DNA from 4 places in the Aromatoleum petrolei genome. Region 2 is predicted to be linked to each of the others. Evidence: predicted binding sites of a transcription regulator. Region 2 holds the regulator's gene; each other region holds the start of a gene.
The links. Region 2 encodes sigma-54, which starts transcription at its own class of promoters, with help from an activator protein. Its sites were predicted from a motif close to TGGCACGCTTNCTGCTNA; they were not measured.
Positions count from the first base shown of each region.

Region 1: ToN1_RS06090 (glutamate/aspartate ABC transporter substrate-binding protein) is a predicted target of sigma-54. The motif match lies at 3,014-3,031, and genes of this name have one in related genera.
Region 3: ToN1_RS17410 (bactofilin family protein) is a predicted target of sigma-54. The motif match lies at 1,202-1,219, and genes of this name have one in related genera.
Region 4: ToN1_RS05275 (circularly permuted type 2 ATP-grasp protein) is a predicted target of sigma-54. The motif match lies at 2,801-2,818, and genes of this name have one in related genera.

Region 1 is NZ_CP059560.1:1,343,798-1,348,311, reverse strand. It holds partial or broken gene ToN1_RS06105 (NCS1 family transporter) at 1-917, shown strand, start outside; gene puuE (allantoinase PuuE) at 932-1,867, shown strand; gene ToN1_RS06095 (alpha/beta hydrolase) at 1,849-2,718, opposite strand; gene ToN1_RS06090 (glutamate/aspartate ABC transporter substrate-binding protein) at 3,077-3,985, shown strand; gene ToN1_RS06085 (type II asparaginase) at 4,061-4,514, shown strand, end outside.
Region 2 is NZ_CP059560.1:2,381,912-2,386,425, forward strand. It holds gene ToN1_RS10875 (phosphatidylglycerophosphatase A family protein) at 1-129, shown strand, start outside; gene ToN1_RS10880 (nicotinamide-nucleotide amidohydrolase family protein) at 134-613, shown strand; gene recA (recombinase RecA) at 699-1,733, shown strand; gene recX (recombination regulator RecX) at 1,751-2,200, shown strand; gene lptB (LPS export ABC transporter ATP-binding protein) at 2,187-2,909, shown strand; gene ToN1_RS10900 (RNA polymerase factor sigma-54) at 2,928-4,373, shown strand; gene hpf (ribosome hibernation-promoting factor, HPF/YfiA family) at 4,403-4,514, shown strand, end outside.
Region 3 is NZ_CP059560.1:3,826,856-3,831,369, reverse strand. It holds gene ToN1_RS17420 (lytic transglycosylase domain-containing protein) at 1-36, shown strand, start outside; gene ToN1_RS17415 (PilZ domain-containing protein) at 70-435, shown strand; gene ToN1_RS17410 (bactofilin family protein) at 498-1,142, opposite strand; gene ToN1_RS17405 (sensor histidine kinase) at 1,474-2,877, shown strand; gene ToN1_RS17400 (hypothetical protein) at 2,867-3,484, shown strand; gene ToN1_RS17395 (sigma 54-interacting transcriptional regulator) at 3,481-4,514, shown strand, end outside.
Region 4 is NZ_CP059560.1:1,169,452-1,173,965, reverse strand. It holds gene ToN1_RS05295 (bacteriohemerythrin) at 1-1,051, opposite strand, end outside; tRNA gene ToN1_RS05290 (tRNA-Thr) at 1,205-1,280, shown strand; gene ToN1_RS05285 (DUF2889 domain-containing protein) at 1,454-2,014, shown strand; gene ToN1_RS05280 (cupin domain-containing protein) at 2,114-2,545, shown strand; gene ToN1_RS05275 (circularly permuted type 2 ATP-grasp protein) at 2,851-4,287, shown strand; gene ToN1_RS05270 (alpha-E domain-containing protein) at 4,339-4,514, shown strand, end outside.

The DNA of each region.
Region 1 (4,514 bases), 1.0 Mb from region 2:
TCGTCGTGTGGTTCATCGCCTTCCAGGCGGTGCAGATCGCGCTGTCGGTCTACGGCTTCCATGGCATCAAGTGGCTGGAAAACATCGGCAGCGGCTTCATCCTGTTCGCGCTGATCTACATGTTCTATGCCGTGATCACCAAGTTCGGCGGCGCGATCGACGCCAAGATCACCGGCATCGAAGGCACCTGGGGCCTGCCATTCTGGGGGGCGACGATGCTCTTCCTGGGGATCTACAGCACGATGATGCTCAACGTCAGCGACTACTCGCGCGAGCTGCACAAGGACGTCGGGCGCGGCGCGCAAACCACGATCTACTCGATGAGCATCCTGCCGGCGACCCTCTTCATGGGCCTCATCGGCCTGATGGTGTCCGGCGCGACCGGCACCGCCGACCCGATCAAGGTGTTCTCGAGCGCCGTCGACAACAAGCCGCTGCTCGTCATCACGCTGCTCTTCATCGCCTTCGCGCAGGTCACCACCAACGTGCTCAACAACGTCGTGCCGCCGGCCTACGTGCTGATGGACGTGTTCAAGCTGTCCTTCCGCAAGTCCGCGGTGCTGGTGGGCCTGCTTGCGTTCGCGACCTTCCCGTGGGAGCTGGTGAAGGACGAATCGGCCGCTGGCCTGCAGATCTTCGTGCAGACCTATTCGGCCTTCCTCGGCCCGATCCTCGCGGTGCTGGTGGTCGACTACTACATCCTGCGCCGCCGCACGCTGAACCTGCAGCATTTTTACGACGCCGACGGCCCCTACCGCGGCGTGAACCCGGCCGGCATCGTCGCGACGGCGGTGGGCGTGGCCACGGCGCTGAGCTTCCCGGCGGTGTCGTGGTACGCGAGCCTGCTGCCGGCGGGGCTGACGTACTGGCTGCTGATGAACCACTGGGACGCGTGCAAGCGCTTCCGCGACAACTGAACAAGGTGAACGCAATGAAGATCGATCCGAACTACCCCCGCGACCTCGTCGGCTACGGCCGCAACCCGCCGTACGCGAACTGGCCCGGCCGCGCGCGCGTCGCGGTGCAGTTCGTGCTGAACTACGAGGAGGGCGGCGAGAACTGCGTGCTGCATGGCGACCCCGGCAGCGAACAGTTCCTGTCCGAACTCTTCAACCCGCCCGCGATCCCCGACCGCCACCTGTCGATGGAAGGCATCTACGAGTACGGCTCGCGCGTCGGGGTGTGGCGCTTCCTGCGCGAGTTCGAGCGCCGCGGCCTGCCGCTGACGATCTTCGGCGTGTCGATGGCGCTGCAGCGGCACCCCGAAGTCACCGCCGCCTTCCGCGAGCTGGGCCACGAGATCGCCTGCCACGGCTGGCGCTGGATCCACTACCAGAACGTCGACGAGGCCACCGAGCGCGAGCACATGCGCATCGGCATGGAGATCATCGAGCGCCTCACCGGCGAGCGCGCGCTGGGCTGGTATACGGGCCGCGACTCCCCCAACACGCACCGCCTGGTCGCCGACTACGGCGGCTTCCTGTACGACGCCGACTACTACGGCGACGACCTGCCGTTCTGGATGGAGGTGAAGAAGACCGACGGCGAGGCCGTGCCGCAGCTCATCGTCCCCTACACGCTCGACACCAACGACATGCGCTTCGCGCTGCCGCAGGGCTTCTCGCACGGCGACGAATTCTTCGAATACCTGCGCGACGCTTTCGACGTGATGTACGCGGAAGGCGACGAGCGCCCCGCGATGATGTCGGTCGGCATGCACTGCCGCCTGCTCGGCCGCCCAGGGCGCTTCCGTGCGCTGCAGCGCTTCCTCGACCACATCGAGAAGCACGACCGCGTGTGGGTATGCCGGCGCGTCGATGTCGCACGGCACTGGCGCGAGCAACACCCCTACAGTCCGGCGCGCTGAAGAAAGGCCACGACGCCCGCGATTTCGCGCTCCATGTCGACGAAGGATTCGTGATCGCCGGGCAGGCTCAGGAGCTCGACGGCGCCCGGGCGGGCGGCGGCGTGGATCCGGCGGGCGTCGGCTGGTGGGACGACCGTATCCTGTTCGCCGTGCACGAGCAGCACGGGGCAGTCCAGCCGGGTGATGCTGCGCAGCGGGGCAATGTCGTCGAAGCGGTGCGCGATGGTGCGCTCCACGTGGCCGAGGATGTAGCGCGCGACGATTCCCGGCAGGTGCCGGCCGGCGAGCCAGCGATTCATCATCTCCTGCGGGTGTGCGAAGGCGGCGACGCTGACCACCGCCGCAACGTCGCGACGGCGCGCGGCGGCGAGGAGGACGGCGCCGGCGCCGACGGAGTGGCCCAACAGCGCGATGCGCTGCGGGTCGATCTCCGCACGGCCCGCGAGCCAGTCGCAGGCGTGGCTCGCGTCTTCCGCGAAGCGCGGCAGCGAGGCGAAGCTGTCGGCGTCCGAGAGTCCGTGGCAACGTGCATCGATGAGCAGCGTCGCGAAGCCGGCACGATGCAGCGGGCCGGCCAGCGGCAGCATCATCTGCGCGTTGCCGCCCCAGCCGTGCACGATCACGACGGCGGGTGCGCGGCCTGCCGCCTCGGCGGGGATCAGCCAGGCGTGAAGCAGCCTGCCGTTCGCGGTCGGGATGCGCACCGTCTCGAAGGCGAGGCCTCGGGCCGCCGGGGTCTCCGTCTCGCGGACGCGTGGCGCGGCGAGGCTCGCCCGTATCGCGTAATGCACCGCGGCACGCAGGGTGACGAGTACGGCTGCGGTACCGGCGAGAAGGAGGAGGGCGGTCACGAGCGTAATGGCGGGCTCCCCGAGGGCGCGGAAACTGGTTCACGGTCTCATGCTTCGGGTATCCCGCACAATTGGGAGGCACGCGAGATGACGGCGGGGCGCGCGATGTAGCGATCGCCGCAAGCTTCAACGCCGGGGCGTTCATCCGACGCCGTCGTCGAATCCGGGTGGTGTTCGGAAATCCGAACGCCCGAAAGGGCCGTGGTTCGGATTTCCGAACGGACACGCACAACGCGGCGACAGGCACGTCGCGGATTTCAAGGGCTGCGAGTTTTGCGCGCTGCAGCAAAAAAGCTGGCACGCCGTCTGCAATGGATATGGCCATCGGGATTATTTATCCCGCCATACCAAAGGAGACATGATGCTGCCGCGCAAGCCCCTGAATGCCACTCTCGCCGCCCTGATCACCGCCGGAGCCGTCGCCCTCGTGCCCGCCGTCGCGCAGGCCAACACGCTGCAGAAGATCAAGGAGACCGGCGCGATCACGCTCGGCCACCGCGAATCCTCGATCCCGTTCTCCTACTACGACCAGAGCCAGCAGGTGGTGGGCTATTCACAGGAGATGATGCTGACGGTCGTCGAGGCCATCAAAGCCGAGCTGAAGATGCCCAACCTGCAGGTGCGCATGATGCCGGTCACCTCGCAGAACCGTATCCCGCTGGTGCAGAACGGCACCGTGTCGATCGAGTGCGGTTCGACCACGAACAACACCGAGCGGGCCAAGCAGGTCGCCTTCTCGAACACCATCTTCGTCGTCGGCACGCGCCTGATGACCAAGAAGGAGTCGGGCGTGACGGATTTCGAGCAGCTCGCCGGCAAGAACGTCGTGACGACCGCCGGCACGACCTCGGAGCGCCTGCTGCGCAGGATGAACGAGGACAAGAAGCTCGGCATGAACATCATCAGCGCCAAGGACCACGGCGAGTCCTTCCTGACGCTGGAAACCGGGCGCGCGGTCGCCTTCATGATGGACGACGCGCTGCTCTACGGCGAACTGGCGAAGGCCAAGCGTCCCGGCGACTGGACCATCACCGGCACGCCGCAGTCGTATGAAGCCTACGGCTGCATGATGGCCAAGGACGACCCGGCCTTCAAGAAGGTGGTCGATGCGGCGATCGCGAAGACCATGACCTCCGGCGAGGCCGAGGCGATCTACAACAAGTGGTTCCTCGCGGCGATTCCCCCGAAGAACATCAACCTCGGCTTCCCGATCTCGGACGCGATGAAGAAGCTCTTCAAGGAGCCGAACGACCGCCCGTTCGAGTAATCGCCGCTCCATCCCCCGACCCCGACCAAAAAAATACAGACGGCCCCCGCGCGGGGCCGCTTCAGGAGACTCGAGATGCAAGTTCGCAACCGCAAGGGCTGGACCGCCGGCCGTACGCTGGCGCTGATCGCCGCGCTGGCGCTGTCCAGCAGCACCGCTTTCGCCGCTGCCAAAAGCAAAATCGTCATCCTCGCCACCGGCGGCACGATCGCCGGTGCGGGGGCCACCGCTGCCAACAGCGCGACCTACCAGGCCGCGAAGGTGCCGGTCGACAAGCTGATCGCCGGCGTGCCGGAACTTGCCGACGTCGCGGACGTGCGCGGTGAGCAGGTGTTCCAGATCGCCTCGGAGAGCTTCACCAACGAGCAGCTGATGACGCTGGGCAAGCGCGTCGCCGCGCTGGCGAAGCAGGACGACGTCGACGGCATCGTCGTGACGCACGGCACCGACACGCTGGAGGAGACGGCCTTCTTCCTCAACCTCGTCGTGCACACCGACAAGCCCATCGTCGTGGTCGGCGCCATGCGTC
Region 2 (4,514 bases):
GTCAAGCCGCAACCCATCCGCTGGGCCGACAGCCACGTCGGCGGCGGCTTCGGCGTGATGCTCGACGATCTCATCGCCGCCGGCTACGCGATCCTTGCGCTCGCCGTACTGAAGCACTTCCTGGGGTGACCCGATGAGCGACGACGAACTGCACGCCCTGTCACGCCGCGTCGGCGACTGGCTCGCCGCGCGCGGCGCGACCCTTGCCTGCGCCGAATCCTGCACCGGCGGCTGGGTGGCCGAGACGGTCACCGCCACCGCCGGCAGTTCCGGCTGGTTCGACCGCGGCTTCGTGACCTATTCTAACGAGGCCAAGCAGGAACTCCTCGGCGTCGCCGCCGCGACGCTCGCGCGCCACGGCGCGGTCAGCGAAGAGACCGTGCGCGAAATGGTCGCCGGCACCCTCGTGCACAGCCGCGCACGCTTTGCCCTCGCGGTTTCCGGCGTCGCCGGCCCCGGCGGCGGAACCGCCGCCAAGCCGGTCGGGATGGTGTGTTTCGCGTGGGGCGAACGCGACGGCGAGTTGCGCAGCGAAACCGTCCACTTCGACGGCGATCGCACCGGAATCCGGCGCCAGGCGGTCATCCGCGCGCTCGCCGGACTCATGACATAATCATTTTTGGATCGCTGCACAGGCGACCTGCAACACGCCAGCAATCTCTGTGCCATAATCCCCCAACGTTTTGAAAGGACAGGACATGGACGACAACAAGGCCAAGGCCCTCGCCGCCGCGCTCTCGCAGATCGAGAAGCAGTTCGGCAAGGGTTCGATCATGCGGATGGGCGACGGCAACGTCGAAAAGGACATCCAGACCGTCTCGACCGGCTCGCTCGGACTCGACATCGCGCTCGGCCTCGGCGGACTGCCGCGCGGCCGCGTCGTCGAGATCTACGGTCCCGAATCGTCCGGCAAGACCACGCTGACGCTGCAGGTCATCGCCGAGATGCAGAAGCTCGGCGGCACCGCCGCCTTCATCGACGCCGAGCACGCCCTCGACGTCGGCTACGCCGAGAAGCTCGGCGTGAACATCACCGATCTGCTGATCTCGCAACCGGACACTGGCGAGCAGGCGCTCGAGATCGCGGACATGCTGGTGCGTTCGGGCGGCGTCGACATCGTCGTCATCGACTCGGTCGCCGCGCTCACGCCCAAGGCCGAAATCGAAGGCGAGATGGGCGACCAGCTGCCCGGCCTGCAGGCCCGCCTGATGAGCCAGGCACTGCGCAAGCTCACCGCCAACATCAAGCGCACCAACACGCTGGTGATCTTCATCAACCAGATCCGCATGAAGATCGGCGTGATGTTCGGCAACCCCGAGACCACCACCGGCGGCAATGCGCTGAAGTTCTACGCCTCCGTGCGCCTCGACATCCGCCGCACCGGCGCGATCAAGAAGGGCGACGAGGTCGTCGGCTCCGAGACGCGCTGCAAGGTCGTCAAGAACAAGGTCGCCCCCCCGTTCAAGGAAGCGCACTTCGACATCCTCTACGGCGAGGGCATCTCTCGCGAAGGCGAGATCATCGACCTCGGCGTCGAGAACAAGATCGTCGACAAGGCAGGCGCCTGGTATTCCTACCAGGGCGACAAGATCGGCCAGGGCAAGGACAACACACGCGAGTTCCTGCGTGCGAACGCGGCGCTCGCACGCGAGATCGAGAACAAGGTGCGCGTCGCGGTCGGCCTCAAGGAACTGCCGGCCGAGCCCGCGCAGCCGGCTGCCGAGGCGGCCTGAAGCCCCTTGCCCGGATCATGGCGGAGACGAGCCTGCGGGAACGCGCATTGCGGCACCTCGCGCGTCGCGAACACTCGCGCGCCGAATTGGTCCGCAAGCTCGCCCCGCACGGCTCCGCCGAAGAGATCGACGACGTGCTCGACCGCATCACCGAACTGGGCCTGCTCAGCGACCACCGCTTCGCCGAAGCCTGGGTGCGCGGCAAGGCCACCCGCTTCGGCACGGCACGCCTGCGGCGCGAGCTCGCACTGCGCGGGGTCGAGCGCGACACGATAGACGCGGCGCTCGAGGCCGAGGGCGTCGAGGACGACGTCGACCGCGCACGCGCCATCTGGCGCGGCAAGTTCGGCACCACGCCGGCCGACGCGCGCGAGTGGGCCCGCCAGGCGAGGTTCCTGCAAGGTCGCGGCTTCGGCACCGACGTGATCCGCAAGATATTGAAAGAGAACCCTGATGAGTCTGCTTAAGGTCGCCGGACTGCAGAAACGCTACAAGGCGCGCACCGTCGTCCACGATGTCGGCTTCGAGGTCGGCAGCGGCGAAGTCGTCGGCCTGCTGGGCCCCAACGGTGCCGGCAAGACCACCTGCTTCTACATGATCGTGGGCCTCGTACGTGCCGACGGCGGCGACATCCGCCTCGACGACGCCGAGCTCACGCACCTGCCCGTGCACGCGCGCGCGCGCCTCGGCCTGTCCTACCTGCCGCAGGAGATGAGCGTGTTCCGCAAGCTCACCGTCGCCGAGAACATCCGGGCGGTGCTGGAACTGCAGGGGCTGAACAGCGAGCGCGTCGACGAACGCCTCGAGGAACTGCTCGAGGAGTTGGGCATCGCCCATCTGCGCGACAACACCGCGGTGTCGCTGTCGGGCGGCGAGCGGCGGCGCTGCGAGATTGCGCGCGCGCTGGCGACCGACCCGCGCCTGATCCTGCTCGACGAACCCTTCGCGGGCGTCGACCCGATCGCGGTGCTCGACATCCAGAAGATCATCCGCTTCCTGCGTGACCGCGGCATCGGCGTGCTCATCACCGACCACAACGTGCGCGAGACGCTCGGCATCTGCAACCGCGCCTACATCATCAGCGAGGGCCGCGTGCTCGCGAGCGGGCGACCCGACGAGATCGTCGCCAACGAACAGGTTCGCCGCGTCTATCTCGGCGAGCATTTCCGCCTCTGATCCTGCCCGCGTAGCCCCATGAAACCGTCCCTCCAGCTCAAGATCTCCCAGCACCTCACGCTGACGCCGCAGCTGCAGCAGTCGATCAAGCTGCTGCAGCTGTCGACGCTGGAGCTCAACCAGGAGCTGGAACGCTTCCTCCTCGAGAACCCCATGCTCGAGCGCGAGGACGGCGACGGCAGCGACTTCGCCCCGGGTGCCGCGCAGCCCTCCGGCGAAGCGCCCGACTCCGGCAGCCAGGCCGACACCCCGACGCCCGGCGAGGAGGGGCATGGCGAGGCCGAACCGGCGAGTTTCGACGAAGCCGGCGAATGGTCGAGCGCGAGCAGTGGTTCGTCGAACCGCGACGATGACGACGACACCGACTTCCAGGAACTGCAGGCTGCCGGCACCAGCCTGCGCGATCACCTCGACCAGCAGGTGAGCCTGTCGCCGCTGTCGGATCGCGACCGCGCGCTGGTGCGCTTCATCATCGAGGCGCTCGACGAGGACGGCTACCTCAACCAGTCGCTCGAGGAGCTGCTGCCGCTGCTGCCGCCGGAACTCGAATACGACCTCGACGACCTCTCGATCGCGTTGCGCCACGTGCAGAACCTCGACCCGGCCGGCATCGGCGCGCGCAACCCGCAGGAATGCCTCAGCCTGCAACTCCGCGCAATGCCGTCGGACCCGACGCGTGACCTCGCGCTGAAGATCGTCGACGAGCACCTCGACCTGCTCGCTGAACGCAACTTTCTGCGCATCAAGCGCGCCACCGGCTGCGACGACGACGCACTGCGCGCCGCGCACGCGCTGATCTGCAGGCTCGATCCGCATCCGGGCTCGCAGCACTCGGTGCAGGAGACGCGCTACATCCTGCCGGATGTCGTCGTGCGCAAGATCCGCAACCGCTGGGCCGTCACGCTCAACCCCGAGGCGATGCCCAAGCTGCGCATCAACTCACTGTACGCCAGCATCCTGCAACAGAACCGCGGATCGGGCGGCGCGCTGACCAGCCAGCTGCAGGAAGCACGCTGGCTAATCAAGAACGTGCAACAGCGTTTCGACACCATCCTGCGGGTTTCGCAGGCGATCGTTGACCAGCAGCGACAGTTCTTCGATTATGGTGATGTGGCGATGCGACCCCTGACGTTGAGGGAGATCGCGGACCAGCTCGAACTGCACGAATCGACTGTTTCGCGGGTCACGACGCAGAAATTCATGGCCACACCGCGCGGCGTGTTCGAACTGAAGTATTTTTTCGGCAGTCACGTTGCCACCGACACCGGTGGGGCGGCCTCTTCCACGGCGATTCGAGCGCTGATTCGCCAGCTGGTGGAGGCCGAAGACAGGAAAAAGCCCCTGTCCGACGCGAAAATTGCCGAGTTGTTGGGCCAGCAGGGTATCGTGGTGGCGCGCAGAACGATCGCGAAATACCGCGAGTCACTCAATATTCCGCCGGTCAGCCTGCGCAAAGCGATCTGAAAAACGATCTGACAATACGAGGAAACATCATGAATCTCACCATCACCGGACATCACGTCGAAGTCACCCCCGCGATCCGCGAGTACGTCAATACGAAGCTCGATCGCGTCATCCGCCATTTCGACAACGTGACCAGCGTCA
Region 3 (4,514 bases), 1.4 Mb from region 2:
CTCGCGGTGACTGAGGCTCGCGGCCAGGCGAACTGAGCCGTCCAATCTTCAGACGCGGGAACCGACGACATGGAACACCGACTGTTTCGCCGCCGATCGATCTCGATTTCGTTTCGCGTGTACGACGCGGAGACGGGGAAATTCATCGGGCGCATCGGCGACATCAGCAAGGGCGGCCTGCTCGTGTATGGTCCGAGCCAGCTGCTGACAGGCCAGTTGTACCGCCTGCGCATCGACCTGCCCGACGATCACGGCAAGGCGCGCAGCGTGGTGTTGCCGGCCAAGGCGATGTGGTCGGGCTTCGACACCAATCCCGAGTTCTGCAGCACGGGTTTCCGCCTGTTCGAGCTCGACCGCCCGGAAAACGAGGCAGCGTTGAAATCGATGCTGTCGCGCTTCACGGTCGGCTTCGAAGACGAAGACGACGACAGCTGAATGAATTGCGGGCAACCGTCCTCGTCGGAGGGCGGCTGCCGCTTTCCTGAACGCAGGGAGCGTCAGGCGCCGACTGCGACCTTCACGCTGGGCTCGTCGCGCCCGACCGCACGCACGGAGTCGCGCCCGCCATCCTTGGCGTCCTTCGCAGTGGCCAGCGACTGGACGTCGCCCGAGATCTCGCCACCTTCCTCGATCAGGATCTTGCCGTAGCGGATCTTGCCACTGACCCGGCCGGTCGAGTGGATGATCAGCTGGCTGCGGGCGGTCAGCTCGCCTTCGAAACGGCCGCGCACTTCGGCGACATCGATGCCGACGGTGCCGGCGAACGAGCCGTTTTCGGCAATGCGAATCACGCGACTGTCCATCGTCGCTTCGACCCGACCTTCGACCACCAAGGTATCGCAGTCGAGAATCTCGGCGCCCTTCAGCTTGACGTCCGGCCCGACGATGAGGCGGCTGCCGGTGTCCTGGGTGGTGTCGTCGATCGCTGCGGCGGCAAGGCCGCTCGAGGCCGGCGCCGTGCCTTCAGCGGCCGGAGAGGAGTCGCTGGACGAGGCCGGCAGTTCGGTCGAGCTACGCGACAGGCTTGCACCGGTGGACGCCGGCCCCGAGGTCAGAGTGCCCGACGGCGACCGCATGGTGCCGTTGCTGCGCGAAGCCGGGGTGTCTGGAACCTTGGGGAACAGGGCGGGTTTGTTGAACATGGTCTCTCCTTGAATCCATAACGTTTCCGGGCCGACGATCATCGCCCCCGTGGGCCGCCTAAGCAGCTGCCGTGCCATGAATCCAAGATCATGAATTTAATGAATTTATTCCCCGGCGACGGAATCTCGCGGGGAACAGATGCCGATTCTGTCGCCTGGCGGCGACAGTATCTGCGGCATAAATCGCCATCCATCTGTTTTTGTTGATTTTTGCGATGTCTCCTGGAGGCGACACGGAAATCGTCCGGAAACACTGCCTTGCACTTGCTTACGACGCGGGCGCGCGGGCGCCACCTAAACTGTCGCGCTGGTTTACGAAGATCCTCCAGCCATGTCGCGCCTGTCCTTCAGTCACTCGCTGCTTGCCAGCTTCCTGCTCGTTGCGGCGATCCTGGGCGCCACTGCGCTGGGGGGGCTGATCACGCTGGAGGAGTTCGCGTCACGACACCGCGAGAGCGTGGGCGATGCGCTGAAGTACTCCAGCGCGGTGCAGCAGTTGGGCGAACGCAGCGTGGATATGGAGCGTAGCGCGCGCCAGTTCCTCGTGTTGAAGGATCCCTTGCTGCGCGACCGCTTCGAGTTGGCGCGCCGGGAATCGCTCACGGCGCTGCAGACGATCGCCGCGCTGCGTGCGCCGAGCGTGAGTGCGCTGGTCGAGGAGTGGCAAGCGGCCGCCGACGCGGCCGGAGCGAGCCTCACCGAGGACGGCCCCGCGGATTCAGCCATCGCCGCACTGGGCCGTGTGCCGCCGCTCAACGAGCAACTCGCCGGCGAGGTGCAGGCGCAACTCGGCCACCAGAGCCAGGCCCTGCTCGAGCAACTCGACGCGAACCGCGACAGGCTGGCCTGGCACGTGCTCGCCGCGATCATCGCGGCCTGCACCTTCGCCGCGCTCACGGGCTGGTGGCTGCTGCGCCCGATCAACCGCCTCGAGGCCGCCATCGAAGCGCTGGGCGAGAGTCGCTTCGACGAGCAGGTGGCGATTCCCGGCCCGGCCGACCTGCGCCGCGTCGGCCGCCGCCTGGACTGGTTGCGGCTGCGACTCGCCGATTTCGAGGCGAACCGCAATCGCGTGCTGCGCCATGTGTCGCATGAATTGAAGACACCGCTGGCATCCCTCCGCGAAGGAATTGCACTGCTCGAGGACGGAGTGGTCGGTGGGCTGAGCGGCGAGCAGCGTGAGGTGGTGGCAATCCTGCAGCACAACACGCACGCCCTGCAGGAACGGATCGAGGATCTGCTCGGTTACAACGCCGCGGTGTTCCATGCTCGGAACCTGCGCCGCCGCCCCGTGATGCTGCGTGCGCTGGCCGACTCGGTGATCGCGGAGCAGCAGCTGCCGATCCAGACACGCAATCTTAAGGTCGCATTGCATGGAGACCCGCCGCCGTTCAGCGCCGACCCCGACAAGTTGCGCATCGTGCTGGCGAATCTGCTCGCAAACGCGGTGTCCTTCAGCCCGCGCGATGGCGAGATCCGCCTGACGCTGAGCGTGCACCCTGGCTGGGTGCGCATCGACTGCCTCGACCAGGGACCGGGCGCCGCCGCCGAAGAGGCGGAGCGCATCTTCGACCCGTTTTTCCAGGGCTCACGCCAGCCCGAGGAACCGCGCCACGGGAGCGGACTCGGGCTGTCGATCGTGCGCGAGTTCGTCGTCGCCCACGGCGGACGCGTGGGACTGCAGCCGTCGGCAACAGGCGCCTATTTCAGGATCGAACTACCGAATGAGACTTGATTTCACCTCCGACCGCAGGCGCATTGCGGCACTGGTGCTGGTGTTGGCTGCGGCGCTGTCAGGCTGCACGACCGTGCGCAACGCGACGGCGGAGTTGCCTGCGCTGCCTCAGGTGCCGCCACTGCTCGGCAACGGCCAGGCCCAGGTGCGTAGCGCGCTCGCCTATCACGAAACGATCCGGGGAATGAACGCAGCCGAACTGGCGCGCGAACGCTCGGCACTGTCCGGTGCCGGCGCTGCCCCGCTGGCGCAGATGAAGCAGGCCATGCTGCTCAGCCATCCGCAGGGGAACAACAATCTGCAGCGTGCGCAGTCCTTGCTCGAGGCGATCAATGCGTCGGAAAAGGCGGACGCCACAGCGCTGCAGCCGCTCGCCCGTCTGCTGGCCGAGCAATTGCAGGAGCGCGTCCGCCTCGAGAACACCGCGGAACGCCTCACGCAACAGCTCGAACGCACCGGACAGCAGCTCAAGGATGCCCAGAGGCAAGGTGAACAGCTTCAGGAGAAGCTCGACGCATTGACCGAAATCGAACGCACGCTGCCGGCGCGCCCGTCCACGCCGACGCCGCCGCTGCCGTCATCGCGGGACAGGAGAAGCGAGAAATGAGGATACCCCCTTCCACGGCAGATGAAACCAGGACCGCGCCGGACGGCGCCCATCTGCTGGTCGTCGACGACGACGCCGACCTGCTGCGGCTGCTGTCGATGCGCCTGCGCGCGAGCGGGTATCGCGTCCGCACCGCCGAAAGCGCCGAGGCTGCGCTGGCCTGCCTGGCGGTGGAGCGCTTCGGCCTGGTGTTGAGCGACGTGCGCCTGCCCGACCGCGACGGACTGGAGCTGTTCGAGGAGATCCGCCAGACCTGGCCGGCGCTGCCGGTGATCCTGCTGACCGCGCACGGCACCATTCCCGACGCAGTGGAGGCGACCTCGCGCGGCGTGTTCGGTTATCTGACCAAGCCATTCGACAGCAAGACCTTGCTCGACAAGATCGCGCAGGCGCTGCAGATCGGCGGCGCGCCCCGTGCCTGCGAGGAGGGCAAGGCGGCCGCCGGCTGGCGCGACGCGATCATCAGCCACAGCAGCCGCATGGCGACGGTACTGGACGAGGCCCGGCTCGTCGCCGCCTCCGACGCGAGCGTGCTGATACGCGGCGACAGCGGCACCGGCAAGGAACTGCTGGCACGCGCGATCCATGACGCCAGCCCGCGCGCCGCCCGTCCCTTCATAGCGATCAATTGCGGCGCGATTCCCGAGCAACTGCTCGAATCGGAGCTCTTTGGCCACGTGAAGGGCGCCTTCACCGGTGCGGCGAGCGCACATACGGGCCTGTTTCAGGCCGCGGACGGGGGCACGGTGTTCCTCGACGAGATCGGCGACATGCCGCTCGCGCTGCAGGTGAAGCTGTTGCGGGTGCTGCAGGAGCGCGCCGTGCGCCCGGTCGGCGCAAGCCGTGCGCAGGAGATCGACGTGCGCATCCTCTCCGCGACGCACCGCGACCTTGAGGCCGCACTGGTCGCCGGAACCTTCCGCGAGGACCTGTTCTATCGCCTGAACGTCGTCAGCCTGATCCTGCCGACACTCGACGAGCGGCGCGAGGACATCCCGCTGCTGGCGAACCATTTCCTGCAGGGCCTCGC
Region 4 (4,514 bases), 1.2 Mb from region 2:
CGACGCCCTGCACGATCCCCTTCGCCTCGGTGCTCTCCTTGGCCGTTGCCGCAGCGAGCGCACTGATCTTCTTCAGTGCGTCGTGCGACTGGTTCTTGATCCGCCGAAGCATGTCCGCGGCGTGTTGTGCCTCTTCGACGCCACTTTGCAGTTCGGGTGAGATCTCGGCCATCTGCATCACGGCGGCACTCGTGTCGGACTGGATGGTGCCGATCATGCGGGTGATCTCGGCGGTCGCGGTTGCCGTGCGCTCGGCAAGCTTGCGCACCTCGTCAGCGACGACGGCGAATCCGCGGCCCTGTTCGCCCGCACGTGCGGCCTCGATGGCGGCGTTGAGGGCGAGGAGATTTGTCTGGTCTGCAATTTCGGCGATGATCTTCGCAATGCCGCCGATCTCGCGCACGCTCGCGACCAGGGATTCGATCTGCGCTGCCGAGGTCGTTACCGACTGTACGATCCGGCTCATCTTTTCGGAAGCGCGGCTCACGAACTGCTCGCCGCTGAGCGACAGCTCTGCGACGTCGCGCGAATCGGCTTCGGTTTCGGCTGCGAGCCCGGATACGAGAGCGATGTTGCGGTCGATCTCGTGGATCGCGGTCGCGACTTCGTGGTTCGTGCTGGCCTGCATCTGCAGCGTGAGCGCCATCTCGGTCGTCTGTCCGGACATGCGCCCCGCGCCCACCGCGAGTTCCTGCGCGTCACGCGCAACGTGGTCGATCACACCTCGCAGTGTGTGTTGAGCGGCTGTCGCATGTCCCGAAACGCTGTCCGGGGAAGCGCCGGAATTGGCGGCCTCGGCGAGCCGCCCACCGGACAATCCGCTCAGCAGCCCTACGACGTGCGGCAGATCGCCTCCGAGGCGGCGCAGCGCCAGCGACCGGGCGGCAAGGAGAATTCCGCCGTATGCGAGGCCGAGCATCAGGACGATGGCCGCAGCGTAGGGGGCGAGCGCGGGGATGAAGTGCAGACCTGCCGCTGTGGCGGAACTCAGCACGACGGCGAGGATTGCGGGAAACAGCAGGCAGGTGCCGATTTGCGGGGTCTTCGCCATTGCATTCGATCCGGAGGAGAAGTAACAAAAAGTTACGAACGCAGTATATCGTTTGTTATAACCATGACGTCGACTCCGTATTTTCCCCAGGTTGTGCGGTTGGGGCAGGGTACTTGTACGATCCGAAACCCTGCGGTATATTCCCGGCTCTTCGCCGTTGTAGCTCAGTTGGTAGAGCAACTGATTCGTAATCAGTAGGTCGAGTGTTCGATTCACTTCAACGGCACCATTGATTCAGGCAAAAGGCCAGTCCCTCGGGGCTGGCCTTTTGCTTTTTGGCTGCTATGAAACGAGAGTGCAAACCGCGCACTGTGTCTGCCCGAGTGATTCCCGACCCGGCTGACGTTACCATTGGTCCGTTCGCCACCGCGGTGGTGATGAGCAGCGTCGAAGAGGAAGGGAATGTTTGGAGACTGCGAGCGCGAGCTCACGCATACACGCCAGATCACCTGCCGCGCCTTCCGGCGCAAGGATGGCCTGTGGGAAATCGAGGCGACGGTGATGGACGAGAAGGGCGAGGACGTCCCCTTCCGTTCGCGCGCTCCGGTGCGCGCCGGTGAATTCATGCACCATATGGGCATCGATTTCCTGATCGACGACAACTTCACGATCCTCGACGTACGGGCTGTAATGCGCGCGGCACCATGGGGCGCGTGTCCCGCAGCGACCGAGTCATACGGCCGCCTGATCGGGTTGCAGATTGGGCCGGGTTTCGGGCGGCAGATTCGCGAGCGCATCGGTAGCGATCAGGGATGTGCGCATCTCACCGACCTGATCACCCAGGTCGGCAACACCTATATGCAGGCCTCGTGGCCGGACCGCATGGCGCAGCAGGTTGCGATCGACCCGGACCCGCGGCGCTGGCCGGATTCGCGTGCAGTGGCCTTTATCGGCGAATGCCTTGCGTGGAAGCGCGACGGTGAGACGCTGCGACAGGAGTATCCGGAGCTCGCACAGGGGTAAGTCCGGGCCGTGAGCCGCCTCGACAGCGGTGGATAGGCGGTCTAGGCTGAGTCGGGTGCGGCCGCTTCGCCGCCGTGCCGTCTGCGCTGGGGAATCAGCATGCCGAAATCAGTCTCCGATCCTTCACGCACGGTGGTCGCACAGCGTCCGGACCGCGAAATCGCCACACGGCAGCGCCTGCCGTATTTCGTCGGAATCTCGGGGGACTCGGCGGGCAGCCGGGGGCTGTCCATGCACCTGGTGGTCATTCCGCCGGGCGGTGTCGCGGCGCCGCATCGGCATCGCGGATACGAGACCGCAATCTATGTGCTCGAAGGGTGTGTCGAGACGCGCTTCGGGCCCGGTCTGCGCGAAAGGGTCGTGAGCAGCGCGGGGGAGTTCCTGTTCATTCCCCCCGACGTCCCGCACCAGGCCCGCAATCTCAGTGACGTCGATCCGGCGCGGGCGATCGTCGCTCGCAACGATCCTGCCGAGCAGGAGAACGTGGTGCCCTACGACCCTGCCGAAGATTCCGGTGCGGGCGGCGGCTGAAGCGGTTCCCGGTCGGTTGGTGTGTCGTCGTTGCAGTGTGGGGCGCGAGGCGGGCAATTATTTCCTACGATGAGGTTTACCCGCCTGTGAGCACGCGGGCGGCTTTGTTGTGTGCCTCGGGCGGAGGGCCGCATCGTGGTGCATGGCATGCCGATGCACCTTGACTGGGTGATGGTTGCACCGATGCGGTGCGATTTCGTGCGGGATTCAAGAGATCCTCACGAAATGGTGCTTTCCCCGTGGGGAATTTGACCCTGGCATGGTCTTCGCTGATGTCCGATGAATCGCTTCCGGATCGAATCATCATGACGACGCTGGTTTTCGACGAAATGCACGACGCGGACGCGAGCACGCGCCCGCACTACGGTCCGTTCGAAACCTGGGCCCGTGGCCTGTCGCCGGACGTGATGGCGCGCAAGCGGGCCGAGGCGGACCTGGCGTTCCGTCGGCTCGGCATTACTTTCGCCGTGTATGGCGAGGAGGCGGGCACCGAGCGGCTGATTCCATTCGACACCATCCCGCGCATCATCCCCAATGCCGAGTGGAAGACCCTGCGCGCCGGGCTCAAGCAGCGCGTGAAGGCGCTGAACATGTTTCTGGACGACATCTACAACGGCCAGGACATCCTGCGTGCGGAGCGCATCCCCGCCGGCGAGGTGCTCAACAACGCGCAATTCCGCCCCGAGATGAAGGGGTTCAAGGTGCCCAACGGCATCTATGCGCACATCGCGGGCGTGGACGTCGTGCGCGCGGGAGCGGGCGAGTTCTACGTGCTGGAGGACAACCTGCGTGTGCCTTCGGGCGTGTCCTACATGCTGGAGAACCGCAAGATGATGATGCGGCTCTTTCCCGAGCTCTTCGCGCAGCAGAAGATCGCGCCCGTCGAGCACTATCCGGACCTGCTTCTGGAGACGCTGCGCGCGGTGGCGCCGGCGGGCGTGGACGATCCGACGGTGGTCGTGATGACGCCGGGGGCGTTCAATTCGGCCTATTTCGAGCATTCCTTCCTCGCGCAGCAGATGGGCGTCGAACTCGTCGAAGGTCGCGACCTGTTCATCGACCACGACGCGGTCTACATGCGCACGACGCGCGGGCCGAAGCGCGTTGATGTGATCTATCGCCGTATCGACGACGACTTCCTCGACCCGCAGGTCTTCCGCTCCGATTCGATGCTGGGCGTGCCCGGCCTGCTAAGGGCCTACCATGCGGGGCGTGTGACACTGTGCAACGCTATCGGTACCGGCGTCGCGGACGACAAGTCGATCTACCCCTACGTCGGCGAGATGGTGCGCTTCTACCTGGGCGAGGAACCGATCCTCAACAATGTCCCGACCTACCGCTGCCGCGAGAAGGACGACCTGCGCTACGTGCTGGACCATTTGCCCGAGCTGGTGGTGAAGGAGGTGCACGGTGCGGGTGGCTACGGCATGCTGGTGGGGCCGGCCGCGACGAAGGCCGAGATCGAGCAGTTCCGTGCGGTGCTGGTCGCACATCCGGACAAGTACATCGCGCAGCCGACGCTGGCGCTGTCGACCTGTCCGACCTACATCGATGGCGGCATTGCGCCGCGCCACATCGACCTGCGGCCCTTCGTGCTCTCGGGCAAGGAAGTCTCGCTGGTGCCGGGCGGACTCACGCGCGTCGCGTTGCGCGAGGGCTCGCTGGTGGTCAATTCCTCGCAGGGCGGCGGAACCAAGGACACCTGGGTGCTGGAGAACGGCCATGCCGAACCGCACCGCTGAGCCTTGCCGCCTTCGCTCCCCGACCAGGACTGCCGCGCCGGAGCCCGAATCATGCTGAGCCGCACCGCCGATCATCTCTATTGGATGGCTCGTTATTCCGAACGCGCCGAGAACCTCGCGCGCCTGCTCGACGTCAATTATCAGATGTCGCTCGTCCCGCACGACGCCGAAACCGAGCGCAGCAGCTGGAACGCGATCATCGCGCTGAACAGCCTCGAATACGCCTA